4 regions of the Oxobacter pfennigii genome follow, and region 2 is predicted to be linked to each of the others. Evidence: riboswitches for the same ligand, from Rfam matches in the RefSeq annotation. Region 2 holds a riboswitch; each other region holds the start of a gene.
What was found. Region 2 has a riboswitch for cyclic di-AMP ahead of OXPF_RS20130 (cell wall hydrolase). Riboswitches for the same ligand answer to the same signal wherever they lie in the genome.
Positions count from the first base shown of each region.

Region 1: another riboswitch for cyclic di-AMP. It lies ahead of OXPF_RS00970 (NAD/NADP-dependent octopine/nopaline dehydrogenase family protein); the one in region 2 lies ahead of OXPF_RS20130 (cell wall hydrolase).
Region 3: another riboswitch for cyclic di-AMP. It lies ahead of OXPF_RS20860 (C40 family peptidase); the one in region 2 lies ahead of OXPF_RS20130 (cell wall hydrolase).
Region 4: another riboswitch for cyclic di-AMP. It lies ahead of OXPF_RS01815 (cell wall hydrolase); the one in region 2 lies ahead of OXPF_RS20130 (cell wall hydrolase).

Region 1 is NZ_LKET01000014.1:10,024-17,810, forward strand. It holds gene OXPF_RS00960 (ABC transporter permease) at 1-2,480, shown strand, start outside; gene OXPF_RS00965 (GntR family transcriptional regulator) at 2,562-3,185, shown strand; cyclic di-AMP (ydaO/yuaA leader) riboswitch at 3,521-3,665, shown strand; gene OXPF_RS00970 (NAD/NADP-dependent octopine/nopaline dehydrogenase family protein) at 3,673-4,800, shown strand; gene OXPF_RS00975 (cobalamin B12-binding domain-containing protein) at 4,800-6,446, shown strand; gene OXPF_RS00980 (Crp/Fnr family transcriptional regulator) at 6,798-7,478, shown strand; gene cooS (anaerobic carbon-monoxide dehydrogenase catalytic subunit) at 7,564-7,787, opposite strand, start outside.
Region 2 is NZ_LKET01000068.1:133,080-140,866, forward strand. It holds gene OXPF_RS20110 (undecaprenyldiphospho-muramoylpentapeptide beta-N-acetylglucosaminyltransferase) at 1-546, opposite strand, end outside; gene OXPF_RS20115 (ATP-dependent helicase) at 821-2,890, shown strand; gene perR (transcriptional regulator PerR) at 2,988-3,416, shown strand; gene OXPF_RS20125 (diacylglycerol/lipid kinase family protein) at 3,496-4,401, opposite strand; gene OXPF_RS20130 (cell wall hydrolase) at 4,517-5,380, opposite strand; cyclic di-AMP (ydaO/yuaA leader) riboswitch at 5,385-5,534, opposite strand; gene OXPF_RS20135 (DUF378 domain-containing protein) at 5,841-6,038, shown strand; gene OXPF_RS20140 (DUF378 domain-containing protein) at 6,089-6,295, opposite strand; RNA gene ssrS (6S RNA) at 6,470-6,647, opposite strand; gene OXPF_RS20145 (HpcH/HpaI aldolase family protein) at 6,736-7,515, opposite strand; gene OXPF_RS20150 (asparaginase) at 7,529-7,787, opposite strand, start outside.
Region 3 is NZ_LKET01000068.1:297,259-305,045, reverse strand. It holds gene rsgA (ribosome small subunit-dependent GTPase A) at 1-611, shown strand, start outside; gene OXPF_RS20870 (hypothetical protein) at 751-1,692, opposite strand; gene anfO (Fe-only nitrogenase accessory protein AnfO) at 1,714-2,364, opposite strand; gene OXPF_RS20860 (C40 family peptidase) at 2,612-3,358, opposite strand; cyclic di-AMP (ydaO/yuaA leader) riboswitch at 3,360-3,494, opposite strand; gene OXPF_RS20850 (DNRLRE domain-containing protein) at 3,740-4,336, opposite strand; gene OXPF_RS20845 (hypothetical protein) at 4,464-4,751, shown strand; gene OXPF_RS20840 (cation-translocating P-type ATPase) at 4,984-7,650, opposite strand.
Region 4 is NZ_LKET01000016.1:29,676-37,462, forward strand. It holds gene OXPF_RS01790 (LURP-one-related/scramblase family protein) at 1-265, shown strand, start outside; gene OXPF_RS01795 (HAD family hydrolase) at 443-1,084, opposite strand; gene OXPF_RS01800 (NAD(P)/FAD-dependent oxidoreductase) at 1,339-2,211, shown strand; gene trxA (thioredoxin) at 2,217-2,549, shown strand; gene OXPF_RS01810 (DNA-3-methyladenine glycosylase family protein) at 2,644-3,513, shown strand; gene OXPF_RS01815 (cell wall hydrolase) at 3,635-4,207, opposite strand; cyclic di-AMP (ydaO/yuaA leader) riboswitch at 4,208-4,330, opposite strand; gene OXPF_RS01820 (AAA family ATPase) at 4,517-6,712, shown strand; gene OXPF_RS01825 (ACT domain-containing protein) at 6,717-7,154, shown strand; gene groES (co-chaperone GroES) at 7,395-7,679, shown strand; gene groL (chaperonin GroEL) at 7,700-7,787, shown strand, end outside.

The DNA.
Region 1 (7,787 bases), on a different contig from region 2:
TTTCCTTTGAGAGAGGAACAAGTTCTATTGGAAACGGCAAAGTACACTGCTTTATACTGGTACCTCAGAATAATTTCAGGCTGCCGCTTTACACCGATGTTTTTGTAACCGTAAAGGGCGCCAGGGATGCACAAAGCTATGATGATATATATGAAACAATTGTCGACCCTGTGAAGGAAGCATTAGAGGATGTAGGGGAAGACAGGGTAAAAAAACGTAATGATGAAATTCTTTATTATGCTTATAAAGAGCTTAACAATCAAAAATGGCAGCTGGATATGACACAAAGAAAGCAAAATAAAGAAATAAATACTGCCGACCTTGCCCTTTTGGAATCAAAGCTTCAAATTATAAGCGCAAACATGTCCCTTTCATCCGGCGAGGATGAATTTTACAATACCATGAGAGCAGCCGAAGACAGCATAAACGATGGCTTCAGAAAATTAGAAGAAAATGAAAGGGAACTGAATAAAAACCTTCAAAGTATAAATTCTGCAATGAAGCGGGCATCAGAAACCGAACTTCAGCAATATAAGGCTATGGAGTCACAGCTTAATGCAGCAAAAGCCAGCCTTGAAGTCTCGAGGCAGCGGCTTGAAAGTGAAAAAAGGGGACTTGAAGCTTATAAAAAAAGCATACTGGATGATTTTATAAGCAATAGAACTATGATTGATAATTCAATTGAAGACATCATAAGAGGTAATCTTGACATAAAGGCTGGGAAAAAGTTATCTGATATAAAATTCCACCAGGCCAACCAGCAAATAAAAACTGCTGAGGAAGAATTGGAGGAGATGGAGGAACCGGAATGGTATGTACTGGATAGGGACACCAACCCCGGATTTGCCGAATACGGCAGCGCCGCAGACAGAATGGATGCAATTGCTGCAGTATTTCCCGTGTTCTTTTTCCTCATTGCCGCACTGGTTTGTTTAACTACCATGACCAGGATGATAGATGAACAAAGGACATATATAGGAACACTTAAAGCTTTAGGCTACAATAAACTGTCCATAGCTTCAAAATACCTTCTATATGCCGCCGTTGCCAGCATAGGCGGCAGCATATTGGGGCTTTTAGTGGGCTTTAACCTGTTCCCTACAATAATTTTCAATGCCTATGGCGCCATGTACTCATTGCCTCCCATTATTACGGAGTTCAATGTGGAATATGCCGCATTATCCATGGCAGCCGCCGTATTGACGACTACACTGGCAGCCTTTTTTTCCTGCAACAAAGAGCTTTTAATGACACCTGCTCTTCTTATGAGGCCTAAAGCGCCCAAGGCAGGAAAAAGGATATTGCTGGAGAGAATTACTTTTATATGGTCCAGGTTTAATTTTACCCATAAAATAACCGCCAGAAATATGTTCAGGTATAAAAAGCGTTTTTTTATGACGGTAATAGGTATAAGCGGCTGTACCGCCCTGCTGGTAACCGGATATGGCTTAAGGGATTCTATTCTGTCCATATCTCAAAAACAATATGGGGAGATTTATCACTACGATTTATCCGTCAACCTTAAGGAGAGCTATAAGACCGACGAAACTCCGGAAATATTGACTGATATTGCAAAGGATAACCGTATAACAGATTATATACTTTTGAATGAACAAAATGTGGATGCCGGAACTGAATTAACCGAAAAAGCTGCATCCTTAATAGTTTCAAAAAATACCACGAAGCTTCAGGATTTCATAACCTTCCGGGTGAGAACAACGGGGGAAAAGCTAGAGCTTGATGACAAGGGCGTAATTATTACCGAAAAGCTGGCTAAACTTTTAAATGTAGCTGTTGGGGATACCATATATCTAACGGATGAAGATGATAACAAGGTGTATGTAAAAATAACGGGTATAACAGAGCACTTCGTATTCCATTATATTTACATGACCCCGGAGCTTTACAATTCCCTTTTCGAGGATGAGATAGAGTTTAATCAGGTTAAAGCCGTCATTGCCGATGGCTCAAAGGAATTTGAAAATACATTATCCACAGATTTGATTAAGGATTCCGAGGTGAGCTCCATAACCCTTTCCTCCAATACAATGGCAACTTTAAGCGATATTGTAGAGAGCCTGGATTTTATCATAATAGTTTTGATTGCATCTGCAGGAGCTTTAGCCTTTGTGGTTTTATACAACCTTACAAATATAAATATAACCGAGCGTTTAAGAGAAATTGCCACCATCAAGGTCCTTGGCTTTTACGATAATGAAGTGTCCGCCTATGTATACAGAGAGAATGCTATTTTAACCGTCATAGGCATTTTTGCCGGCCTGGTACTTGGCATATTCCTTCACAAGTTTATAATACTTACAGCTGAAATAGAAAGCCTTATGTTCGGAAGAGAGATAAAAATACCAAGCTACATTTACTCAGCCATTCTCACAGCAGTATTTGCAGCATTGGTAAACACGGTAATGTATTTCAAGCTTAAGAAAATAACCATGGTTGAATCCTTGAAATCGGTAGATTAATAATTTATACTGTTTATATTATTGTCTAACAAGCCAAGTGGTGTTATTATAATTGTGTAAATTATTTTGGGGAGGCCGCAAATGGGCGAAGAAATAACACAAAAGCCAATGTATCAGCAAATAGCACTGGATATTGCCCGCCGCGTTGTAAACGGCGACTTTCAGGCAGGCTGTAAAATTCACGGTCGTTCCACTCTTGCCGGCGAATATAATGTGTCTCCTGAAACTGTGAGAAGGGCGGTAATTCTCCTTCAGGACATGGATGTGGTTTCAGTTTCCCATGGAAGTGGCATTACCATTAACTCCCAGGAGGAAGCCTGTAAGTTTATAGACAAATTCAAGGATATGGAATCCATAGCATCCTTGAAAATGAATTTAGACAAGCTATTTGAGGATAAAAAAGAGATTGATTCAAACCTTGCCAATACCATTGAAAAAATAATAGATTATTCCGACCGCTTAAGAAACATAAGCCCTTATAATCCGCTGGAAATAGAAATCAAGGAAGATTCGATGGTGGTCGGTGAGACCGTTTCTTCCGTAAAGTTCTGGCAAAATACCGGCGCTACCATAATAGCAATCAGAAGAGACAAGGACATTATACTTTCTCCCGGCCCTTATGCTGAGTTTAGGGCAGGGGATGTGATTGTGGTGGTTGGAGATGAAGGAGTTTTAAAAAGAGTTAAAGTTTTCCTGAATGTATAGAATGTTATACTTAATTATATATAGTTTTTATATAAACAGGGTCTGTTGCATTTTAAACAACGTAATGAGCATTGTGAGAGTTCTGTACAAGTTCTTGGTGACACTTTCGCAGAAAATACTTAGAATTTTAGATTGTTTGAGCGGAGTGAAGTTTAAAAATTCTTGTATTTTCAAGGCAGGGAGCCTTAGAACTTGCAGAACACGAACATAGCAATGCAGTGTTTAAAATGCAACAGACCCTTAATTTATTTATTTTAAGAAATTGACAACTGACAACTTAAATAATATAATTAAGTTGTATCTTGCTATCTCAAGGAGGTCTGGTAATTTAAAATTATTAACAAGCGCTGAATTCACAGTATGTGAAGCGGGGGACCCGATAATATGGGGTGAATCCGATGCATTTAAATGCATTGGAGGGGTCATACTCTTTCGATCCTAATCCGTCAGCTAACCTCGTAAGCCAAAGAAAGAGGAGGTAAAAATTATGAAGAACAATAAAAAGAGCTTGAATTATGCTGTTATCGGAGCAGGTAACGGCGGTCAGGCGATGGCCGCGCATCTGGCCTTATGCGGGCACAATGTGCGCTTATACAATAGAAGCATTACGAAAATAAAGAAAATACAGGAACAAAGAGGTATTTATCTCACCGGAAAAGAAGAAGGCTTCGGCAGGCTTTCTTCAATGACAGACAATATAAAAGAAGCAATAGAAAACGCAGATGTAATAATGGTAACCATCCCGGCATCAGGCCATAGAGAGATAGCAAATCTATGCCATCCTTACCTTAAAGACGGGCAAATCATTGTCTTAAATCCCGGCAGGACAGGCGGCGCTTTGGAGTTTCTTAATATCATAAAGCAAAAAGCTCCCAATAAAAATATTATAATATCTGAAGCCCAGACCTTTGTTTATGCTTGCCGTGCAGAAACAGCAGGCGTTGTTAAAATTTTCAGCATTAAAAACCAAGTATCCTTGGCTTCCATACCCTCATATATGACAAAGTACGTTGTGGATACCATAAAGGATGCTTATCCTCAGTTTATTCCGGCAGATAATGTTTTGGAAACCAGCCTCAATAACATTGGTGCTATTTTTCATCCTTGTCCTACCCTTTTAAACTGCGGACGGATAGAATCCACCAATGGAGATTTTGAATATTATTTAGAAGGCATCACTCCCACTGTTTCAAAAATTTTAGAGCAGATGGATTCAGAAAGAGTTAAAGTAGCCCATGCGCTGGGAGTCAAAACAGTTACGGCCCTTAAATGGCTTGAAGTCACTTATGGTTCAAAGGGAGAAAGCCTTCATGAAGCCATTCAGAATACTTCAGGATATATGGGCATTAAGGCCCCTAGTTCAATGGATACCAGATATATTTTTGAAGATATACCCGAAAGCCTGGTTCCTATTTCAGCCATAGGGGCAACTGTAGGCATCAGGACACCAATAATTGATTCTATCATAAATCTGGCATGCACTGCTCACGGTGAAAACTATTTTGCGGCAGGCCGAAATGTAAGAAATTTAGGAATAGAAGGACTTACGGTAAGTGAGCTTATGGAGCTTGCAACTTTCGGTATAGTTGAAAGGCCCAGGGAGGTTGTTGCATAATGAAAAAGATAATTGCAGCTGCTATCGGAAATTGCGTCCACGTAGCAGGTGTTGCAAATTTTCTCAAGCTTGCAGAAAAAGAAGGATATGATACGGACTTCTTAGGCCCTGCAGTTTCCATAGAAAACCTTATTAAAGCCATAAAGAAGCAAAAACCCGATATAGTGGGGGTAAGCTACAGGCTGACTCCATCTGCGGTAAAGCCCCTTTTGGATGAGTTACAAAGAGCAATTGAAGATAACGGTTTATTAAACATAGAATGGCTTTTTGGCGGTACCCGTCCGGTATGCGAAGTAGCAAAAAGCTATAGCTTCTTTAAAGAAATCTTTGACGGGAGCAGCGATGATGAATTTACCATATGCTATCTTAGCGGTAAATCCAGTGACTGTAAGGATACTTATTTTGAAAGTAGCTTAATTGAGAGAATAAATAGAAAATATCCATATCCTGTGCTCCGGCATCATTTTGGTCTGCCTTCACTTTCGGCTACCATTGAAGGCATAAAAACCATATCGGAAGCAAAGGTGCTGGACGTTATTTCCATAGCCCCCGATCAGAATGCCCAGGAACATTTCTTTGAAATGGAGAAGGCCAGCAGTGCCTTGGATGGTGCCGGGGGGGTACCGGTAAGATCTCCTGAAGATTTCATAAAGATGTATGAAGCATCAAGAAGGGGTAATTACCCTCTTTTAAGATGTTACAGCGGTACCAGCGATGTGTTCCGTTTCGCAGAAATGCTGAGAGAAACTATAAATAACAGCTGGGCTGCAGTTCCATTATGCTGGTATAACGTCTTAGACGGAAGAGGCCCAAGGGATGTTGAAACTTCCATAAGGGAAAATCAGGCCCTTATGAAATGGCACGGCGATAGAAATATACCCGTGGAGGTTAATGAATCACATCATTGGAGTTTAAGAGACGCCCACGATACCATCGGCGTGGCCTCGGCTTTTCTAGCTGCCTACAATGCCAAAAGAATGGGAGTTAAGGATTATATTGCACAATACATGTTCAATGTACCTCCGGCCATATCTCCAAAAATGGATTTAGCTAAAATGCTGGCTAAAATAGAGATGATAGAATCTCTGGAGAATGAACACTTCAAAGCTTATCGCCAGGTCAGGTCCGGACTTGCAAGCTTTCCGGATGACTTAAATACTGCTAAAGGACAGATGGCAGCTTCAATTTATCTTGGTATGGCAGTTAAGCCTCACATAGTACATGTAGTGGGATTTTGCGAAGCTCATCACGCAGCCCTGCCCGAAGATATAATCGAAAGCGCCAGCATAGCCCGGGGAGTAATTAAAAACTGCTTGTTAGGGCTTCCTGATATGTCCATGGATAGAGAAGTACAGAGCCGTAAGAATCAGCTTATTGATGAAGCCCAGTATTTATTAAAATCCATGTATCAAATTTCCCCTGAATCAAAGGATCCCTGGTGTGACCCATCCGTCATTGCAGAGGCAATTGCTATTGGAATTTTGGATGCACCCCATCTTAAGGGAAACAAAGCTGCAAAGGGAACTTTGAAAACCAGGATGGTAAATGGCTGCTGTGTAGCCTATGACGATGTAAAAGACACGGTTATATCTGAATGCGACAGAATAGATATGCTTTTTAACAGAATAGATATGCTTACAAAATAATTGAAAATAGTCCTCCTAAAATAAAAAGGGCATAAGGATTTTTAATTAAAATTCTTATGCCTTTTCCATTTATCCTAAAATGTTCTTGATAAAAATTAATTGCAATAAATTATCGATTTATATATTATATTATAAATAATAAGTTGTAATATAAATTTATAAATACTGATTTTTAATGCGAAAATAATATGCTTTTTAAAAGCAGAAATCAATTAGGAATATATATTATGCTTGAACCGGAACTTAGGACTAAAATATAATAAAAAGCTGATAAGCATTAAATTTATATGAAATCCTTGGTTATATTTATTTTTGTAAGCTATGGTTATGTTTATAATAGGGGGGAAAAGAATGGCCGATTTCAGCCTATTGAGAAAGATGTTTATGTTCCGTGACTTAAGCGACGAAAGCCTTATCAAAGTCTGCAGCATATGGCATGAAAGGATGTATAAAAAAGGAAAGATAATATTCATGGAGGGCGAGCCCGGATATGCCTTTTATTATGTAATATCGGGCAAGGTTAAAATATATAATACAGCAAGTGACGGAAGGGAACATATTATTCACATTTTCGGTGATGGTAATGTATTTGGTGAAGTGACAATATTGAATAATATCGCTTATCCTGCTACTGCAGAGGTACTTGAAGACAGCCGGATAGGCATGATAAAAAATGATGAACTTGAATTACTCATGAAGGAAGATGGCTCTCTGGCCTTTGAGCTCATTAAAGTATTGTGCCGCAGGCTTCACATGGCAAGTATAGAGATACGCAACCTGGCATTTAAGGACACCCTGCAGAGGACTGCCATATCCCTTTTAAAGCTCTCTCAAAGCCATGGAGTAAAAACTTCAAGGGGTATAGAATTAAATATCGATATAACAAGGCAGGAACTGGCAGACGTTGCCGGAACTACAAGGGAGTCGGTTACCCGGGCATTATCAAAACTTAAAAAAGATAAAATCATAGATATGGGCGACACTATAATCATAAAGGATGTTGACCAGCTGATAAAATGGATAGATAATTGAATAAAAACACCCCGTTCTGCTTAAATGAACGAGGTGTTTTTATGCTTATTAAGTTATTATGGAGACTAATACCATATCAATTCCATCAAATACCTAAGCTTGCCCGTTTTGACATAATGTGTTCCTCTATCTGTTCTGCAGCTTTCACCATATCCTGCTCTACGTTAGCCTTACCCCCCACAAGGTCTTCAACGGCGCCTGTAAGAATGCTTGTAACATTTGGTGCTCCAGCTACCGGCGGTACAGGTCCTAAGTGTGTTAAAAGTCCGAAGGCTATGGCAAATACTCCGTCAACCACAGCTTTTTGCT
Region 2 (7,787 bases):
TACAAAATCAGTAATATTCAAACCCTTATCAAAATCACCCATTAAAAGTTCCCTTCGTATGGGAGTACCGGTATAAAAAGCCTTGTTCTTTGGCAAGTTCTTGGCGGCTTCAGGAAAATTTGTGCATATTGCCGTTGCAAAAGGGCTGGACAGCTTATTTGCAAGGCCAGGGGTCATATCCGACTCATGTATGATTACCGGAATTCTGTTCATCCACCCTGCCAAAACAACTGGAACTGTTACAAATCCTCCTTTTGAAAATATAACATTGGGAGTCAATTTTTTTATAATGGAAAAGGCCTCTAGCATGCCCTTTACAACCCTGAATGGATCGGTGATGTTTTCAAGACTTAAATACCTTCTAAGCTTTCCTGCATGTATTGAATGATAAGTCACATCAACTTTTGATATAATGGATTTTTCAATCCCATCTTCCGTTCCTATATAATGTATTTCCCAACCTTCTTTTTTAAGCTGGGAAATAAGTGCTAAATTAGGTGTTACATGACCGGCGGAGCCGCCGCCTGTTAAAACGATTTTTTTCATCTTGTCCCCTCATTTACTCCAGTTCTCATTTATCATTATAGCATTAATGCTTCCGGAAATAAATTTTCAAAACCATTGTACATGAAATATTATGCATTTATATTTATTACATTTCCCTGGAAATATTATACATTTTATAGAAATGATTATTAAAATCTCAGCTGGATAAAATCAATGATAAGCAACTTATGCTATAATGAATCTTTGATTCATTTGACATGCAAATTTCATGATATAATTACAAAGTACGCCGAATACTGAAGTGAGGTCAGCCATGGATTTTTTTAAGTCGATACAAGCAAAAGGATTACATTATAACAACAGTCAGCAGGATGCTATAACTCATGTAGAAGGCCCTCTTTTAGTTGTTGCCGGTCCGGGTTCAGGAAAGACCAGCGTTATTACCGCCAGAGCTGCCCATTTGATATACAAGGGAATAACACCTTCGAATATTCTGGTAATAACCTTCACCAGGGCGGCAGCCAATGAAATGAAGTCAAGATTTAAGGATTTTCCCGGCATAACACAGGATCATTACAGCAAAACTGAGTTTGGCACCTTCCATTCCACCTTCTATAAAATACTTAATTCTTATTACGGAAGGCATCTTCCTGTATTGGACCAGAAAAAAGGCTTTTCTGCTGTAAAAAATATATTAAAAGCATTGAACGAGCCCGTTGACGATGAAATAGTTCAAAACACCATAAACGATATATCAATAGTACGTACATCAATCCTAACTACTGATTTCAAGCCTCAGAGCATATCATTGTCAAAATTAAAAAGGGTATTGAAGGAATATGAGAGCTTTAAGCATTCCGTTAATTGCATAGACTTTGATGATATGATGATTATGTGCAAGAAGGTATTTGAAACCGATGATAAAGCCTTAAATTTCTACAGGCAAAAATTTAAATATATTCTCATTGATGAATTTCAGGATACAAACCAAATTCAGTATGAAATCGTGAAAATGTTGTCCCATCCTTTAAATAATTTGTGTGTTGTGGGAGATGATGACCAGTCCATTTACAGCTTCAGGGGGGGTATGCCTGACTGCCTTATAAATTTTAAGAAGACTTTCTCCTCCTGTAAAACCGTAATCCTTGATATAAATTACAGATCAACACAGGAAATTGTGGATTTTGCAGCCAAGGTTATAATTAATAACAGCAGCAGGATGAGTAAAAATTTAAAATCCTTAAGGGAAGAGGGAGGCAGCCCTAAAATTTCCTTCCCCCAGAATGAGGATTTGGAAGGCGCATTTGTTGCCGATACTATTGAGGATCTCAAAAATAAAGGATATTCCTACAAGGATTTTGCCGTGCTCTACAGGACTAATATTCAAAGCCGCCATATCATAGACGCACTCATTAAAAGGGGTATACACTTTAACATAAAAGACGGCCTTAACAATTTTTATGAGCATTGGATATGTCGTGACATAACCTGTTACCTAAAGCTTTGCATAAACGGCAGCGATGCTTTTAGCCTCGCACAGATAATAAACCGCCCGGTAAGGTATATAACAAGGGAAATCACGGACAGGGTATCTTATCTTTGTGCCAAAGAAGGCTATAATGTTTTTAAAGCCTTTGAGGCTTGCGGCATCAAAGAATTTCAGAATACAAAAATTAAGGAGCTTTCTAAGAATATAGAATCCCTTAAATTAATGAGGCCTCCTGCAGCCGTTAATTATATACGGAAAATAATAGGTTATGATAACTATATAAGAAATTATTGTATGGAATCAAATATAGATTTTGAACAGCTTTTTGATATTCTCGATGAATACGAATCCTCTTCAGCCGGTTTTCTCAACGCGTATGAGTTTTTATCTCATATACATGAAATGTCCCTTAAATTAAAGGAAAGTACTCAAAATAAAGCTTTTATAAAGGATAGTATTACCTTATCAACGGTACATAGCGCCAAAGGGCTGGAATTTTCAAATGTATTTTTGATAGGTGCAGTTGAAGGATTCTTTCCTCACAAGAAATGCATCAAAACCGGGGAACATATTGACGAAGAAAGACGATTGTTCTATGTTGCAGTGACAAGAGCTAAAAATAATTTGTTCATCTGTGCTCCTCAGAGCCGAAACGGTGCAAAGCAAGCTGCATCCAGGTTTTTGATGGAGGCCTCCTCCAATCAAAAAGAGCCTCTTAGACATAAATCCTTTTCATTAAATTCCGGTGATTTAATAAGCCATAAAATCTTTGGAACGGGAAAGATAATGAGCGTCAAAAAAGACCTTATTTCAGTGCTCTTTTATAATAGGAAGGGATTGAAGGATTTGGACATAGAAACCTGTGTTGACAATAAACTTATTGAAAAATCTTAGATTAATATCATTACTTTATTGACTTATTTGAAATATTATTTTACAATATATATAATAATATTCAAGAAATAATAATTATTGTTTAAGGGTGATCAATATGAATAATTTAGCAGCTGCTTTCAAGCCTAAAAGTTTAAAACTTACTCCTCAAAGAATAGCTGTATATGAAATGTTAAAAAATACAAAAGCCCATCCATCTGCTGAAACAATATACAATACCATAAAGGAACAATATCCAACCATGAGTTTGGCAACAGTTTATAAAACACTGAAAACTCTCGAGGAAATCGGACTTGTAATGGAGCTTAACGTAGGTGAGGGAAATTTCAGATATGATTCCAATACTCAACCCCATTCCCATATTGTTTGCAATAAATGCGGAAAAGTCGATGATATTGAAGATGCTGATTTGTCCCATATTAATGAAGCTGTAAAGAAACACACAGAATACACAGTATTGTCAAGTAAAGTTTACTTTTATGGAATTTGTCCCGAATGCAAAACCTCAGATGAAAGCAGTAATTAAATTTATTACGCCGGGGACTAGATCTTTGGCGTATTTTTTATGTATATTTTAAAAGGACCAGATTAACCGGAAAATTATTTTAATCCATAACAGAAGACATGGCTTCCTGTAACGGCGCAGCCAAAAGAAAACCTTTATTTATTATCTCAAAGCGGATGCTTTTCTCTTTGTATACTTCTCCGTCGATATTTAACGGCAGCGGTCTGTCACATTCTATATATACCTTTTTTGACCTGTAAAATTTAACTTCCTTAAATTTTTCATGTTTTCCTTTCATAAACTGAGGAAATAATACCAGCATTTTAAATTTAGGCATATTTTCTATAAAACAAATATCAAATAGTCCATCATCTAAGACTGCATATGGCGCTGCCTCCATCCCTCCGCCATAAAACCTTCCGTTTGCTACGGCAGCCAGTAGAACCTTTTTTTCAACTTCCCCTTCGTCAATAAGCATCTTTATATTTTCGGATTTTCTTTTAAATATAGTTGTTATGAGTGCTGCAATATAAGCTATGCTTCCTGAAAGGAATTTTTTTGCTTTGTTTGTGGCCAATACCACCTCTGCATCAAATCCTACGCTTGAAATATTGATAAAATACCTGCCATTCACAATACCTATATCCATATTTTTTATTTGTCCATTTAAGGTGTCGTTTATTATTTTTTCCGTATCTCCCTTTATTCCAAGGCTGCGAAAAAAGTCATTTCCGGAACCGTAGGGCAGTATGGCAAGGGCAGTATTTGTATTTGCAGTACCGTTTACCACCTCATTTACCGTCCCGTCCCCTCCTACGGCGAAAATTATTTTATATCCATTTTTACAACCGGCTTTTGCAATATCAACAGCATGTCCTATTCTTTCGGTATATGCTATATCATATTCTATTTTTTCCCACTTTTCCATCACTGCTTTAATAACAGGAGCTTCCTTTAACGCCCTGCCTTTTCCGGCAGCGGGATTTATTATAAAAAGAACCTTCATCAACAATACCCCCGATGTATAATTCCAAGATAATTATATTTTACACATGTCAAAAGCCTTTATAAAGATAATATCAATAATAAATAAAGCTCCCTTAATAAGGGAGCTTTATTTATTATTGATAAAACACATGTTCTCCGATTCTTGTAAGATATGTTTTATTCTTTACTATCCACTCTCCCGCCGACTTGTCAGGATTAAAGAAATACGTGGCATTTCCTACTGGTCTTGAACCGCTTAATGCTTCTTTTGCGGCCTTGATACTGTCGGTACCTGGAGTATTGTATATGGTTCCGTCTGCTACAGGGCTGAACTGAGGTATACCCTTGTAGTCATCAAAGATAACTTCTTTTATTGTATCAGGGAAGTCCTTTGATTCCATTCTGTTTAAAATAACATTTCCTACGGCTACCTTTCCTAAATATGGTTCTCCTGAAGCTTCGGACTCTATTATTCTTGCCAGCCAGTAAATATTTTCCTCTGAGACTTCTGCAGTTACTGAAGCTGCCTCAGATACTGTCTTTGCCTCATCTAAAGTACTTAATTTCTGACCAGGATAAATTGTATCACCAGCTAAAGAATTTATAATTTTGAGCCTGTCAGAGGTTGTCCCATATTTTTGGGATATAATCCACAGAGTATCCCCTTCATTTACGGTATACAGGTCTTGTGACTTTCCGCCAATTAGTGTATCAACTTTGGATAATGTTGCCGGCCCTGCAATACCGTCAGTGCTTAAACCGTTGGCTGCCTGAAATTTCATTACTGAAAATCTTGTCAGGGTTCCGTAATTTCCTGTAGGATTGCTTCCGTTAAAGTACCCCAATGCCTTAAGATTCTCCTGAAGCTTTAAGACTTCCGCCCCTGTGCTTTTAACTGCCAAAGTTGATGCAGCAAATGCATGCCCATTAAACAGCACAGGTGCCGTCAATGCCAATGCAATCATCATGGACATTGACGCCTTTTTTATTATGTTCATTTGTGTTTCCCCTTTCTATTTGCTTCCGAAGTTAGCTGACGGGTTCGGGATGAAAGGTTCCCTACTGCATTAATACAAGCTTAAATATTAATGCCGATTAACCCCAAAACTGGTTCCTCCGTACCCGCAATGCGGGATTCAGCGTAAATGTATTAGCAAGCTGGCCCTAACTTATTTTAAGGCTATGGACATTATATAAAAAAAAGGGATTTGGGGCAAAGCCGTTTTTGTGGTTATATCTTTCATGACCTTTGATGTTTTTAAAAGACAGGCTCATAACACACGCATGTCCAATTATCCTCTTAAATATTGTGTCATACCAAATATAGCTAACAATAATTTTCCAATCATTCTATTGCAGCTTATAGCCTAAAACAGAAATGCATATAATTAAAAACTAATGCAAAATATAATGTAGACATTGCAATGAGTAAACAAATAAGCACTAAGGAGTGAGCAAATGGATAGATTGGCGTTAATATTAATGATAATTGGGGCGGTGAACTACGGCTTAATTGGTTTATTTCAGTTTGACCTTGCGTCCGCCCTTTTCGGAGACCAGGGCTCAATTATAAGCAGAGCTCTATATACTCTTATAGGAGCCGCCGGAGTTTATTCCATTTCATTGCTGTTTAAAGAGCGCAAGCCTGTCAGATAGATACCGTTAAAAAATCCCATCTCAAAACCGGAGTTTTAAGATGGGATTTTTTACGCTCTCTTTAGCTTGGTAAGCATATAAATCATATAAGCCCCGGCAAGTCCAATAATGCTGTATATTACCTTGCTCACAAATTCCATCTGCCCTCCGAAGATAAGCGCAACCAAATCCACATTAAGCAATCCTAAAAGTCCCCAGTTAATAGCTCCTATAACTACTAAAATAAGTGCCAGCCAATCAAACAGATCAAGCTTCATAAAATCCTCCCTCCAAATATATGTATTGGCAACATCCATTCTACATAACTTAAGTTTGCCATTTCATTCTAAATATATTTGATGCTTAATGTTTCTATTCATAATTTTTTATATATTAAGGATTTCTCAGAAAATAAAAAAAACCTTACCCATAAGGTAAGGTTCTATATACCTTTTAGTCCCATGATGCCGATTTCCTGCATGTTCATACCCGCCTTACAGCAGGTGGGTGTCCTGTTCATATCCTCTGTCTTCCTGTACAAGCAGGCGTGACATAATATACAAAACTCCGAACTCCCGTATTCATTCTGTCGGTTGAACATACAAGGTTACTCGAGCACCTCAGGAAGACTTTATGCTCTTTGTTTGTTCACTCATATTATAACACCGCCCTTACCCTCTTTCAAGGACTAAGACTGCGGTAATTTATGGGGGTGACATTACTTTATTTTGTCTCTCAGACTATTTACTGCAGCTTTGGCAGCAGCCGAAAATATCATTGTATCAATCTGATATGCAATAAACTGAACTCCCATGTCCGCCCATTTTTTTGATGATTCAACATCCGTTGTGAAAATTCCGATGAACATATCTTCTTTTTTAGCTTTTATCCTTTCAATAATCTCTTCTATCCTCTCAATGACTTCCGGATGGTTTACCTGCCCAGGTACTCCCATGGATTGGGAAAGATCATATGGTCCTATGAATATACCATCAATACCTTTAACTTCTAAGATATCATCCAGATTATTATAGCCTTCCATTCCTTCTATTTGGATCATGAGCATGGTATCTTCATTTGACTTTTTTATGTATTCATCCATATTTATGTTTCCGTATCTTGCGGCTCTTACCACCCCATGCATTCCCCTATCCCCTAGTGGATAAAATTTTGCTGCCTTAACCGCCCTTTTTGCCGACTCCACATCATCTACATGGGGAACTACCACCCCGGCCGCCCCAATGTCTAATGCATGTCCAATAGCTGCGTTAGTGTTTTCAGGCACCCTATAAACTATTGATATGTCAAGATCCTTATTATCCCCTGCAATACAAGCATTCTGAAGGGTTAAAAACGTTCCCGGCCCATGTTCTCCGTCTACTATGCAAAAATCAAAACCCGCCAAACCCAGCATTTCAATTGTTTCAGTGGCGCAAACAGCAGCAAAAGGACCTATGACTGTTTTTTTACCTTCCATTTTTTTAATTATACTGTTCATATTAAACCTCCAATTACTTTTCAAATATCTTTCTTATGTCTTCTATATTATCGGTATAGCTTAGAGCAATCATAAGCTTTATGCGGGCTTTTTGGCCGGGTAGATATTCACCGAAAATAACTCCCATATCCTTTAATTCCTTTCCGCCTCCCTCATAGCCATAGGTTGCTAAAACCCTTCCTTCAAAGCAGCGGGATACCATCACAACGGCTATTCCTTTATCTATAGCGCCCTTTACACCCTTGGCCATTTGTGGCGGCAAGTTCCCTCTG
Region 3 (7,787 bases), 160 kb from region 2:
GCAAAGCCGATTGCTGTGATGACCTGCCGCAAAAACTTGCAGAAGTATATGAAACAGCTCCGGGTGTGGACGTTCATGCCATCAGCTGTGTGACGGGAGAAGGCATTGATGATATTAAAAAATATATATCAAAGGGAAAGACTGCAGCGTTATTAGGTTCTTCCGGTGTCGGCAAATCAACTCTCACAAACCTATTAGCTGGGGCTGAATTGTTAAAAACCAGCGAGGTAAGGGAGAAAGACTCAAGAGGCAGGCATACTACAACACACAGGGAACTTATATTGCTGCCCCAAGGCGGGCTTATAATGGACACTCCCGGAATGAGGACTCTGCTTTTATGGGAAGCAGATACGGGCATGGAGATGATGTTTGGCGATGTGGAAGAGCTGACAAAAAAATGCCGCTTTTATGACTGCAGGCATGAAAATGAACCGGGCTGTGCCGTAAAAGAAGCTTTAGAAAGCGGAAGTCTGGAGAATACAAAATGGGAAGCGTGGGTAAAGCTGCAAAAAGAGCAGGAATACCTTGAAGCCAAAAAACAGGGCAAACTAAGACAGCGTGAGAAAAAATGGGCTAAACAGATAGCAAGTATCAAGACTGATTCCTATTAAGAGGCTTAATAAGATAAGAACCCCGCCAGCTATAGCATCATAGATAGCTGGCGGGTCCAGGGAACCTTGTTGTTGCACAATAAAAAAACAGCAAAGTCACTTATTTGACTCTGCTGTTTTTTATATGGAGGTTAAGAAGTCAACAGCATCCTTTGCAGTTTGCACATGAATCACAGATTTTCTTTACAAAATGCCTGACTGAAAATGAATGAGTTGATAAGGAAAATTCATTTTCAGAGTTATCGTTAAATGTAACTTTTCCATTTGAAAAACTGATTTTTAAAGGAACTGTATCCATCACATCAAAATTAATGTAATCCCGCCTGCTGCCTGGCTCGAAGATGAATTTATTGCCGTTAATATCAGTAATTTCTATAATATCCGTTGATGTTGTAAGGGTTTTTATACTGCCATTCTCATAGAAGGACAAAGAGTTTGAATCTGCGTTTATTCCAACTGCATCTTTATCATATGCAGCAATTACGCCTATGGGAGTATCAGTTAAAATCGGATTATTTGGCTCACAGGATTTAAGGCTTCCGTTTTCATACAATGATATGCCAATGCGTGTATCTACGATTGCTGCCGGTGAACTTATACTCGCTGTTTCTTTAGGCCAGAGCGTAAGGCTTTTTATCTCTCCTGACGGATAAAAGAAAATACCTATGATTTTGTTTTTTATGATCCCGAAGGAAAAGACAAATTCAAAATCCTGAGCCAGGCTGTATTCGTTTTCTTCTGTCCAATAGCCTGTTATTTCTCCGTTCAGCGGAAAGATTCTCTTTATACTTTCATCTTCATAAAAGGTTACATATTCAGCCGGAATAAGGCCGTAGTCCGTTTTTATAGCCGTCTGTTCCTGGAGGGATAAGGATTTTAAATTCCCGTTTTTATAAAAGGACAGAGAACTTGTATTTTTTCTTCTGGCTTCATCATCCACATACTGAGGAACGAATTTTCCAAAAGGAGTTTCAATCTCGTTAAGTTCATCTATCGTACATTCTTTGATGCCTCCGTTTTCATAAGTTTCTAAATGGGTTATTCCCTTTAAAGTGCCGTACTTGATATTTATTTTATTCATATTAGCCTCCTTCTTAATGTTTTATTCTGCTGCATTGCAGGTTTTGGGACGAACAATAATTTTATACTCATTGTTTTCTCTGCTGATTATATTGCCTTTAAGGTTGAGCCTTTCAAATTCTATTTCAAACCATTGGGGTACATGGCTGCATATAATCTCCAGTTCATAAAATCGTGTGTTTTTCAAAAAAGGCAGCAGCGCCTGTTTTGAAGAAACATTGGATTTTATATTCTGAAGCGGCTTTAGATCCATGAAATAATATCCATTCTGGTTTGCCTCAACAGGGTATGGTATGGGAGGGAATTTTGCTTCACATGGGGATTCTGAACTTTCAGCTTCGGTCTCTTTCCCCTGTATATAATCTAAAAAATCCGCAGGTTTGCCCTCAAATTCCCAGGAATTGAATCCTTTCATTTCAAGGATGTTATAAACAAGCCCGTTTACTTTTTCACCTACAAATACCCTGCAGTCACCAAGCTCGTCAATTATGGCGGAAATCTGATCCCTGATGGATCTAAGCCCTGACGAGCTGTCAAGGTAAAAGAGGATTTCTTTTAATACTGTCCATTTACCCCGTACCCTTTTATAAATCTTTATAATGCCTTTATCATCTACAGACGATGTATCTCCGTTCTTATCCAATAAAACTGCAATTTCAATATTCTTTTTCATTCTCATCATCCTCTCTTTCTTCATAATAATCCTTGTAAATTAAATAATTAAATGCAAAAAAGGTACAATGTAAGCAAACATTGCACCTTTGCAAAAATTCCTTATTAACCCTTGAAATATATAATTTTTACTGCCCCTAAGAATGTTTTTAGTATTATAGCAAAAAAAATATTTATTTGCAATGTACATCGCAGCCAAAATTTACGATATAAAAGAAGTGCTCCAAAATATCAGAGCACTTGTAATGTTAGTTTATGATTCTTCTCGCAGTCATGTAATTGCGATTATAATAATCTTCCGATAAACTGCTGTAGCGTACTTTGCCGCCATAGCCTGAGGCTGCATGAATAAATGTGCTGTCTCCTATGTATATGCCTACATGAGTGATGTTGTTATGGCCTCCGTTGGTATCGAAAAATACCAAATCGCCCATTTGAAGCTGTGACCTTTCAATGATTGTACCCTGATAGGCTTGTGTGGAGGCTGTACGGTTTAAGCTTATCCCGTTGTTTTTAAATACGAACTGGGTAAAACCGGAGCAGTCAAAACCCCGCTCGGACGAACCGCCGTAAACATATTTTATGCCCAAGTATTTTTCGGCAGTTCCAATTATCTGCTGTGCTTTTGTTACAGTTTCGGCAGCCGGTGTTACAGCTGCAGCCGGTACTTCAGGCGCAATTATTGCATCAGAGCCCCTGGAACTTAAATCAATTGATGGGATTGTATCCAGTAAGACGTATTCACCCGCAACCCAGCCTGTAATACCGTCAAAAGTTACCTTGTGCCAGTTGCCTGAGGTTTCTTCAATAGTGAGTTTTGTCCCGGGATACAGCTTGCCTATGACGGGATAATCAGTGCCCGGTGACTGGCGCAAATTGAGATATCCGGTGCAATTAACCGTGCCTGTGGTGCTTTGGGCATAGGCAGTAGCAGAGAGAAAAGCAAACATAACAAGCATTGTTGAAACAAACACTGCGAATTTAAGCCGTTTCATTCTATCCTCCTATTTTTAGCTTCCGAAGTTAGCTGACGGGTGCGGGCAAAGAGGCGTCCCTACCATACAAAGATGGATTAACCCCAATTTTGGTTTCTCCGTACTCCCTGAAAAGGAGATTCAGCTTTTTTTGTGCGGTGCATATTTTGACAGGTTGTCCTACTTTTAGCATTAAAGGTTGTCCAAAATATGCTGCACAAAATTATGATAGAACTTTTGTCGCCTAATGTCAATTCTGTTATGTTTATCATCTCTATTGTCTGAACCTTAAACCTAGGCAACAAGTGGCATTTCGGAACAATGTTAACTTTTTGTGACAAAAAAAGAGTAAGAAACAACATTTTCCCTCTCTGGCCTGACCACGATATTGGTTGAATTAATTTATACCTGGACGGGTTTAGATATCTTCACGTCACAAGGAACCGTTTGTAATGTGCAGAATCGTTCAGCGTATTTGCAAGTCAGTCTAAGCATAGGACGCATCTCGGATATGCGATGCTGGCTTGATGCATAGAAAATATAAGGTGAATTATCTTTGCCCATAAGTAGAAATCCGTTGTTTTCCAAAGTATCATTGCTCCAGTCCTGTACAATTTGTGTGACGTCGATTTCGGTATAACTGCGTCTGTATGAGTTTTCAAAAGTTACACATCGACTCAAATCTACAGCTGGCGGTGTATGCATACAACCGCAGACGTTGAAAACTTCGAGCAATGGATACAGGGTGTAGTGAGCTTTGGTATTTTTCTTACTTGTAACTTTCCCCATATTGCATGTATCATACGGAAGTTTAAAAAGAATCAATTTGGCTTTTAGTAAAACGCACTTGCATAACCAGAGGGGCCAATTGAAAAACAAATAGATTATTTTTTCATAGCCCAATAACAGAGATTGCTTTGGCTTCTCCCGATAGAAGCTGTCTGTGGAATAATTAAATGCCGATTGAGGACGTAAATCTATTACACTCACTGTTCTCACCCCTTACATAATATGCAGTGCTTTGACATGTGCGACTGTACAACTTTTGAAAATCCTGGCATATACTGTAACTGTAAAAGAAAGCTAGTTATCTTTTTATACAGAATAACCGCAAGGAGGCTTATTCATGGCTATTGTTAATGTTGCTGCAAACGTGACAGCATTATCTGAAAATTCACCTTATAGTGTTGTAGAACTCATATTTAATTATGAAGGCACTACGGTTCAAAACGGAACTGTAATTTACTACAGCGCTCATCTTTCGGATGGGACTAATTCTGAGGATGTCGTGTTCCCGTTTACGATAACTGCCGGAACGGAAATACCAGCTACAGGAAATTTTGCATATACACCCGGAGTAACTTTTATATCGGAGATCAATGCTACAGAAGGAAAAATCTATTATACTGCATAAGTAACATGAAAGAAATTGGTGAAATGAACTGCTCCCTGTCAAGTCAACGTAATTAAGTTAAGCATTGGATGAGACACCCATTATTACGAAAACGATGAACTTACTTAAGCAAGTTCACCGTTTTCGTATTACAATGCTCTAATATATGGTAAAAAAGGCTGCCGCCCAATAAGTTATTCAACCACTAAAGCGGCAGCCTGAATTTTTTGAATGATATTTTTTTATTGTTAGTTTAATTTTCTTTTTTCATTCTCAGGAAAATTTTAACTATTTCATTTACAACAAGGGGAACTATGGATAATAATCCAACGGTAATCCAGTCGCCGGAAGTTAGGTTAAACACCTTGAATACCTCTCTTAAGAAGGGCACTGTTATAACTACATCCTGAAGGAGTATGCCTATTACGATAGATATCAGAAGGAACTTGTTTGTGAACCAGCCAACCTGGAATATGGACTTTCTTGTGCTTCTCATGTTAAGGGAATGCACAAGCTGGGATACGCTAAGTACCACAAAGGCCATGGTCTGGGCATGAGTCAGTGCTTCTTCGGATATATTATCCGGGAATATGGGGAACAGGGATGTTGCTCCTGAATATACCCTTGCACCTATTATGAATGCTGCCAGTGTTAAAATACCTATGAGTATACCGTTTAATATAAGGCTAATGCCTGCACCGCCTGAAAACAGGCTATGCTTTGGATTACGGGGCTTTTCTTCCATTATGTTAGGATCTCCAGGGTCGACACCTAGAGATAATGCCGGCAGCGTATCCGTTACCAGGTTAACCCACAGAATGTGTATGGGTTTTAAAGGGGAAGCCCATCCAAACAGTATGGCAAAGAACAATGCGATAATTTCACCGGTGTTGCAGGATAAAAGGAATATAATGGATTTTTTGATGTTGTTGTAAATATTTCGTCCTTCTTCTATGGCAGATACTATGGTCTTGAAATTATCGTCAGTAAGTATCATGTCGGATGCGCCTTTTGCAACGTCTGTTCCTGTTATACCCATGGCAACGCCGATGTCAGCGGCTTTTAGGGAAGGTGCGTCATTAACGCCGTCTCCTGTCATGGATACAATGTTTCCTTTGGATTTAAAGGCTTTTACTATTTTGACCTTGTGTTCAGGAGAAACCCTGGCAAATACCCTCAAGTTATCTATCTTATCTTCAAGTTCCGCATCGGATAATTTATCAAGTTCGGTGCCGGATATCGCCTGGGATAAATCATCGGTAATTCCAAGCTCCTTTGCTATGGCAAAGGCGGTATTTTTATGATCGCCTGTTATCATTATGGTTTTGATTCCCGACTTTTTACACAAAGCTATGGAATCTTTAACTTCCAGCCTTGGCGGATCTATCATACCTATAAGTCCTATAAAGGTCAATTCGCTCTCTAAAGAGTCTATGGCGACATTCGATGATCCAATTGTCTTGTATGCTGCGCCTAAAACCCTCAGAGCATCATCAGACATTGTGTTTGCATTATCCATTATTTCATCTATTATTGCATCGGTTAAAGGAACTATTTCACCGTTTAAGTGGATGTTTTTGCATATTTTAAGAAGGTTATCGGCGGCACCCTTTGTGTATACAAAATATTCGTCCCCATATTTGTTTACAGTGGTCATCAATTTTCTGTCCGAATCAAAAGGCACTTCATTTATCCTGGGGTGCTGCTTTTCAAGCTCGTTTTTGAATATATTGAACTTGACTCCGGCTTCTAATAGTGCAATTTCCGTCGGGTCTCCGGTTTTTGATTCTACAGAGTAAGTGGAGTCGTTGCAAAGTACCAGGTTTTCTATCAAAAGCCTATGTTCCTTTTTCGTTGTATTAAGTTCAGAAACATCATCCATCGTTTTGCCGGCATAGAATTTTATTACTGTCATTTTGTTCTGTGTCAGCGTGCCTGTTTTATCGGAGCATATTACGTTTACAGAACCCAAGGTTTCAACAGCCGGAAGCTTTCTTACTATTGCATTTTCCTTAATCATCCTCTGGACGCCCATGGCAAGTACAATTGTGACTATAGCCGGAAGACCCTCGGGAATTGCAGCAACGGCAAGGCTTATGGCTGTGAGGAACATTTCAAAGAGAGGCCTTCCCTGAAATATTCCAACTATAAACATGACGGTACAAATTCCTAAAGCTGCAAAACCAAGTATTTTACCAAGCTCAGCCAGCTTTTTCTGCAAAGGTGTCTGCTCTGTTTCGCCTTCTTCCAGCATTTTTGCAATTTTACCTATTTCAGTGCTCATCCCTGTACCTACGGCTATACCGATGCCTCTTCCGTAGGTAGCCAGGGTGGACATAAATGCCATATTCTTTTGATCTCCTAATGGAGTATCCTGTGCTTCCAATTTAAGCTCAGCACTCTTTTCAACGGGTACGGATTCTCCTGTAAGGGCGGATTCTTCAATCTGAAGATTGGCTGTTTCAATCAATCTTATATCGCAGGGGATGTATCGCCCGGCATCTATTATAACTATATCGCCGGGTACTACTTCCGCTGAATCAATTTCTTTTAATTCTCCGTCCCTTTTTACTATGGCTTTAGGGGTGGACAGTTTTTTTAAGGCTTCCAGCGCTTTTTCCGCCTTGCTCTCCTGTATAAGCCCTACTATAGCGTTAATTAAAATAACCAGGGCGATTATTATGGAGTCGCTCAATTCTCCGAGTATGCCCGAAATAAGTGCTGCTCCCATGAGGATATAAATCATGGCGTCGTTTAACTGGGCAAAAAATAATTGCAGCAATGTTTTGCTCTTTTTAGTAGCCAGCTTGTTCTGACCGTATTCATTAAGCCTTTTTTCCACCTCAAAAGAGGATAGGCCGGATATCGGGTCAACCTGAAGCTCTTTTAGAATTTCATCTCTTTCTTTTACAAACCACATACATTTCACCTCTTAATTATAATTAGCCTAAATTGAAAAATTATCAGTTTTTCTGACAGAGTAACATAAAAAAGACCTCTGCCAATTATTCTAGGCAAAGGTCTTGCAATCTCATATGAGCTAACTGTCCGGGTTTT
Region 4 (7,787 bases), on a different contig from region 2:
TGCTACGGTTAAAAAGAAGTTTACATTTTTGACTCATAAGTTTGATATAGACAGTTCAATGGGAGAATACAAGGTGGAGGGAGATTTCTTTGGCTTTGAGTTTAATATAACCAAAGACGGAAATGTTGTTGCTTCAGTCTCTAAAAAATTCTTCTCCTTTTCCGATACCTATGGTGTGGATATAGACGATGATGAAAATCACGGTTTTCTGCTGGCTCTGGTCATAGTAATTGACCAGGTTATACACGATAACAAGAATAAATAAACAAAAATACATCTATTAAGCAGGCACCTTATTGTGAAGAGCTTATCGGCCGGAAAATCTTCCTGATTTTAACCGCCGCGCCTCAGCATAAGTCGGAGGCATAACTTTAGTTGTATCACCTTTCATCTATGCTCGCTTGTCGCTTCTTCACAATAAGATGCCTTTAGAATGTCGCTTTTATATCTCCGTAAAGCCTATTATATACCTGTCGGCGGTACTGGCGATTTCTTCCTTGTAGGGATGAGAGAATTCATCATGTACGGCAATGGCAGTCATTCCCGCTCTCTTTGCGCCTTGCACGCCTGACAGGGTATCTTCAAAGACCAAGCATCTTGAAGGGTGCACATCAAGCTGTGCCGCAGCTTCAAGAAAAATATCGGGACATGTCTTATCCTTGGTAACCTCACTTCCGGTAACTACCGCATTAAAAAAGACATCGATGCCGGTACGCTTCAGGATTATTTCGGTCAAATCCCTTGAATTGCAAGTGGCGAGGCCGATCTTTAAGTTGTTTTCCTTGACCATATTAATAAAATCAAAGGCTCCCGGCTTTAATGCAATTACATTTTCATAATAATTTTTTACCAGGCAAATCCATTCAGCAACTATATCACTAATATTTTCATTAAGATTAAATCTGTCTTTGAAATACTGGGCGGTTTCAAGAAAACTGCTGCCTTCTATTTCTTTTTGAAGATTGACCGGAACTTCGATATTGCGTTTTTGAAGAAAATCCTCGTCTACCCGCCTCCATACCCACATGGAATCAATCAATGTACCGTCCATGTCAAATATTACTGCGTCAAAATTATCAAACATTTTGTCTCCTCCGTATATAAACACACATTCAAGGTATATTAAATTATATCATGAAAAGATTTCAAATGACTGTGCCAATTGAAATCTTTATATCGCGAATTTTACATAGTAAAATTCGTATCACAATGAATCCTTGCAGGATTCATTATATCATACCTTATTTTTAAACAACATAAAGTTTATGTTAAAAAGTAAATTCCATATGTTGACTTGGAAATAATTTTATGTTAATATACCTACAGGGGGTATACCATATGAATGATGTATTTGATGTAATAATAATCGGAAAAGGCCCGGCGGGGATATCAGCTTCCCTGTATACCTCGAGGGCAAATCTTAAGACTTTGATAATAGGAGAAGCCGGCAGTTTATCAAAAGCCCATCTTATTGATAATTATTTTGGCTTTGAAAACGGCATAAGCGGAAGTGAATTGCTTAAACAGGGTGAAAATCAGGCTAAAAGGCTGGGCACCGGCATTATAGAGGATCAGGTTATAGCTCTGGAATTTGATTACGTCGATAAATATACAGTAAAAACAGGGAAGGGTACTTACCATTCAAATGCTGTGCTTCTTGCCACCGGTTCGCAAAAGAAAAGCATAATCATTGAAAATATCGATAAGTTTGAAGGTAAAGGTATCCATTATTGCACCACCTGTGACGGATTTTTTTACAAAGGAAAAAAGGTAGCTATCTTAGGATATAATGAATATGCCAAAAACGAATTGGAAGAAATGAAGCATTTCACTGAAGATATTACCCTTTTGACCAACGGAAACAAAAAGACTGTAGATTTTGAAGGTGTAAAGATTTTTGAAGGGAAGCTCAAATCATTAAATGGCGGAGAATTTTTGGAAAGCATTATATTTGAGGACGGTAATGAGGAAAAATTCGATGCTGTATTTATTGCTTATGGCACTGCGTCTTCCGTTGATTTTGCAAGGAAACTCGGTGTTATAATAAAAGACGGGACAGTAGAAGTCGATGACGAACAAAAGACCAATCTAAAGGGCCTGTATGCTGCAGGAGATTGTGCCGGCACCATAAAACAGGTATCTGTCTCAGTAGGCCAGGGAGCAATTGCAGGTTTAAAAATTATTGAGTATATCAGAAATTTCAGGAGGTAGATAATATGGCAGGAAAGAATATTGTAGTTTTATCAGATGATAGTTTTCATCAGGAAGTATTGGAATCGAATATTCCGGTAGTAGTGGATTTTTGGGCTACATGGTGCGGTCCTTGCAAAATGTTTGCACCGATTTTTGAAGAAGTAGCTGCCGAATACGAAGGTAAAGTAAAGTTCTGCAAGCTTGATACCGACGCAAATCCCAAGACTTCCATGGAATACGGCATAAGAAGCATACCTACGGTTGCTTATTTTAAAAGCGGTGAAACTCCAAAGGGCTCAGTAGGCCTTTTATCAAGAGATGATTTTAAAAATGCTGTTGAAACTTTGTTGAAATAACTAAAAACCTGGCGTAAGGCCAGGTTTTATGTTTTAATAATATATATGTATTTATATCGGCTAAGGAGGTGGAACTACTTTGAACAATAGAATTATGGAAGATGGCGGGAAAGTTATCATAGAGAATATTCGGGATTTTGAGCCTAAACATGTATTTGATTGCGGCCAGTGCTTCAGGTGGTATGAAGAAGGTGACGGAAGCTATACCGGCGTCGTACAGGGAAGAGTAATTAATGTGAAAAAAGATGGACAAACCCTTGTATTGGATAATACGGATAAGAAGGAATTTGATGGTCTCTGGTATGATTATTTCGATATGGGAAGGGATTATGGAAAAATCAAAAACGAGCTTTCAGAGGATGATACTCTAAAAGAAGCCATTGGCTTCGGAGAAGGCATAAGAATTTTAAAACAGGACGAATGGGAGACTTTGATTTCATTCATTATATCTGCAAATAACAGGATACCCATGATTAAAAGAGCCATAAAAGAAATATCCGAAAAGTGGGGAAAGCCTGTTGTATATAAAGGAAATACTTATCATTCCTTTCCTTCCCCTCAAGATTTAAAAGATGCATCTGTTGAGGATTTTGAAAGCTGCCATACAGGCTTTCGGGCAAAATATATAAAAAAGACTGTGGAAATGGTAATTAACAAAGAGATAGACCTATATAATTTGAAAAACCTTACTTATGCTGAAGCCAGAAATGAGCTCATGAAGCTTCCCGGGGTAGGGCCTAAGGTGTCTGACTGCATATTGCTTTTTTCAATGTATTATTATGAGGCTTTCCCTGTTGATGTGTGGGTAAAAAGGGTTATGCAGCATTTTTATCTTGCTCCAGATGTCAGCCTGCCTAAAATAGAAAAATTCGGACAGGAGAAGTTTAAAAAATTAGCGGGTTTTGCCCAGCAGTATTTGTTTTACTATGCCAGGGATTTGAAGGGCAAGGAAATAAGCGTATAGCTTTTTAAAAAAAATAAGAACCCCACCCGCTAATAGCAATCAAAGATTGCTAGCGGGTCCCGGAAACCTTGTTACTTCGTAATAAAAAACAAAAGCCGTAAATTAATACGGCTTTTGTTTTTTATTTGAAGAACACATGTCTGCCTATTGTTGTTGGTTTATTTTTAGTGGCATTTTTCATCCAAGTACTTGTCGCAGATTTCGGATTATAATAGAAAATTGCATCATCTGTAGGGTCATTTCCCCTTAGTGCCTCATCCACTGCCATATAGGATTCAGCATCCGGATTTATATCCATATACCTTTCATCCAGACAGGAAAAAGCATTTTTTTCGTATATAACATCTTTAATAGTCTTGGGGAATTCAGGATGCGACAGCCTGTTGATTATAACAGAGGCAACAGCTATTTTTCCAATGAAGGGTTCACCTTTGCTTTCAGCATATACAACCTTCGCAATAAGCTCAACTTCATCATCTGTAAGTTCATACTTGAAATTATTTGATTCATTGCTTTTAAAGGCTGTAACGGACAAAGAATTTTCAGAAGGAACATTGACACTTTTCATATTATGATATGGCGTGAATATTTTGATGAAGGTGCTGTCATCGTCCTTTGAATCCCTGCAAAATGCACTGCCTGATCCTAATCCGATTAGCACTGCAACAACGAGTAAAAATACTCTTTTTTTCATGTGTATACCCCCTTTTGCCTACGAGGTTAGCTGACGGGTTCGGTAAAGGCATAACCTACGCTTTCGCGATTCACCCCAAATTTGGTTCCCCCGTGTTTTATTAAACTTCGGCTTATTCTTAATATGTGTCTTTTTAAGAAAAATATTCGAAAAAGACTTTTATATTTTTTATTTTTGAATTATGTTGTTCATATAATATGGATGAAATTAACCTAACTGACGTAGAATTATTATATAAGCTGTAATTTTAGAATTACTCCGGGCAATGGCCGAAATTCACGGTAAGTATTATGTGAAAGGTGGAGCAATATGAAGATTGAGATTCCTGCAACCTCCCTTATTGTGCTTTGCGGCATTGCCGGATGCGGTAAGTCTACTTTTGCGCTTAAAAATTTCAAGGATACTGAAGTTGTATCTTCTGACAGATGCAGGGCTCTGGTTTCCGATGATGAAGAGAATATGGAAGTATCAAAAGAGGCCTTTGAACTTTTTTATTACATTATAAAAAAGAGAATGAACCTTAAAAAATTAGTGGTTGCAGACTCGACGGCAGTATCTCACGAGGCAAGAAGAAAGCTTTTAGACCTGGCAGAGGACAATAATTATTATTCTATTCTCTTGGCATTTGATATATCCACTGAAATTGCCATTGAAAGAAATAATTTAAGACAAAGAAAGGTGTCGCGTTATGTTATAGAAAAACAATATGCTGCTTTTCTTAAATCTTTAAAATCTGTTGAAAACGAGGGATTTGACAAAGTGATCGTACTGAATGAGAATGATGCCGATGATTTCAAACATGAAATTGTTTCCTATAATATAGAAACTGAAGATAAAGCTTTGTTTGATATAATTTCCGATGTTCACGGCTGCTGTACCGAGCTTGAAATGCTCCTAGACAAACTTGGTTACAGAAAAAATGGATTCAAATACAGCCATCCTGACGGAAGAAAGGTTGTATTCGCAGGTGATATCGTGGACAGAGGACCAAGGACAATGGATACTATAAGGACCGTCATCAATATGGTCAATTCGGGAAATGCCCTTTATATACCCGGAAATCACTGCAATAAATTTTACAGATACTTAAAAGGCAGCAAGGTGCAGATAAAGAATGGATTGGAAACTACGGTCAAGGAATACGAAAAGCTTGAAAAAAGCGAAGCAAAGAAAATTAAAAATGATTTTTTGGAGCTATATGAAAATTCTCCTCTTTATTTGATGCTGGACAATGGCAATCTTGTTGTAGCCCATGCAGGAATAAAGGAAGAAATGATTGGAAAGCTGTCAAAAAAAATAATTGATTTTGTACTGTACGGCGATGTGACGGGGGAAGTTGACGATAAAGGGCTTCCTATAAGAGGTGATTGGGCAGCGAATTATTACGGAAAACCTATGATAGTTTACGGACATACTCCCGTTTCCAAGGCGGTTTTTGTCAATAATACCATAAATATCGACCAGGGCGCTAGCATGGGAGGAAGCCTGACTGCCTTGAGATATCCCGAAAAGGGGCTCGTCTCAGTCCAATCCCAGGGAACCTATTACCGTGGAGGCAGGCAACAAAAGGAGATGGAACGGGAGATTAAACTTGATGATTATAAAGAATCTTTGAGTTTAAGAGACAGACACGATCACAAAATCAAAATTGATTTTGCAGAATTGAGAAATACCGTTGATACTTTAAGAGCAAAAGAAGATATTATCAAATGGATAATATATATTCCGCCGATTTTGCCTTCCATAAATAATGAAAGCTTGGAAAGCCAGCTTCAAAACTCAATGAAGTATTACAAGGAAAGAAGCTTTGACAAGGTAATAATAGAACCCAGATTTTCAAGTGAAAGCATTATTATGATAATCTGCAGGGACGAATTGTGTGCCGCCGGATATTTTAAAGGAGACAGTCCGGCTATGGCTTATTCTATATATAGGGAAGAAATAGTCTTAAATGACAGAGTGTTAATGAAGCTGCAGGCAGATATAAAGGCCAAGGGCTATTTCGAAAAATACAACACTGAATTTTTAGTTATAGAGGCAGATGTTCTTTCGCAGGCAGATGATATTTCCATTGTTCCTGTAAAAATAATTTCTCATAGCTGTGAAGCCTATACCAACAAGGATAACCCTTGGCAAAGAGACAGCATTGAAAGGCTTATAGAGTATTCGAATATATTCCGCAGAAACTTAAACCAGATATTTGACACAGACACAGAAGCAAATTCTATTATTTCTAAATTTAGCCAAGAGAGGTATAATAGCTATGTGGTAAAATCCGAAAAAAGCCGCCCCGAATATAAAGGACGCATTGTACAGCCTGAGATCCTGTGTACTAGAGAGCCCCTGTGCACCGGTTTGGACAGCTTCAGGCAATCGGTATATTCCTATGATTTAAGCGACATAGCCTTGAACAAATTTCTAAACAAAAAAATGTCCAACAGATACTTTGAATATATTATAGGAGCTGTCACCATAAACAACAGAATGATAAAAATGAGGGAGTGATGTAATGGAGCTCAAGTATTATATAATAGAAGGCTCTGTACTGCCGGAGGTTTTCAAAAAAGTAGTAGAAGTAAAAAAGCTTCTGGAAACGGATATGAAGATGTCCATAAACACGGCATGCAAAAATGTGGATATAAGCAGGAGTACATATTATAAGTACAAGGACAGCGTTTTCGAGTTTTATGAAAACAAAAGGGCAAAAATAGTCACCTTCTCACTTAATGTTCAGCATGTTCCCGGAGTCTTATCAAACATATTGGAGACTATCGCCGAAAGCCAGGCAAATGTTCTTACCATAAATCAAAACATACCCATAAACGGTATGGCGCTCATTGTGATTTCTATGGAGACAGTAAAGATGACAAGAGGCGTGGAAGACCTTATAAACAGCCTCAGAAACATCGATGAGGTTAGAAAAATAGATATATTATCAAGGTCTTGAATATATTAAAAATTATTAAAAAATAGTAAAACTAAGAGAATTTAAGGAATACGGTATATTCTTATGATAAATTGAAAAAATAATAAAGTATGGGAAAATAGGGCATTTTTAGAAGGTATGCAGTATTTGCTAATACTGTACCTTTTTTTTAATATTATATTGTAATTAGCACTCGCGTATGGTGAGTGCTAACAAAATGATTTTTAAATAAAATTTACATAATTTATAAGGAGGGTTACAATGAATATTAAACCATTAGGTGACAGAGTTGTTATTAAAAAGATTGAAGCCGAAGAAACAACAAAGAGCGGAATAGTACTTCCCGGTACTGCCAAAGAAAAACCCCAGATGGCTGAAGTAGTTGCAGTAGGCCCAGGCGGTATAGTTGAAGGCAAAGAAGTTGCTATGCAGGTTAAAGTAGGAGATAAAGTAATATTCTCAAAATATGCCGGAACAGAAGTTAAGTTTGACGAAGTAGAATATACAATTTTAAAACAGGACGATTTATTGGCAGTAGTAGAATAATTCTATAGGAGGGAAATATAATGGCAAAACAGATTAAATTTGGCGAAGACGCAAGACGTTCATTGCAAAAAGGCGTTGATAAGCTTGCCGATACTGTAAAGATAACTT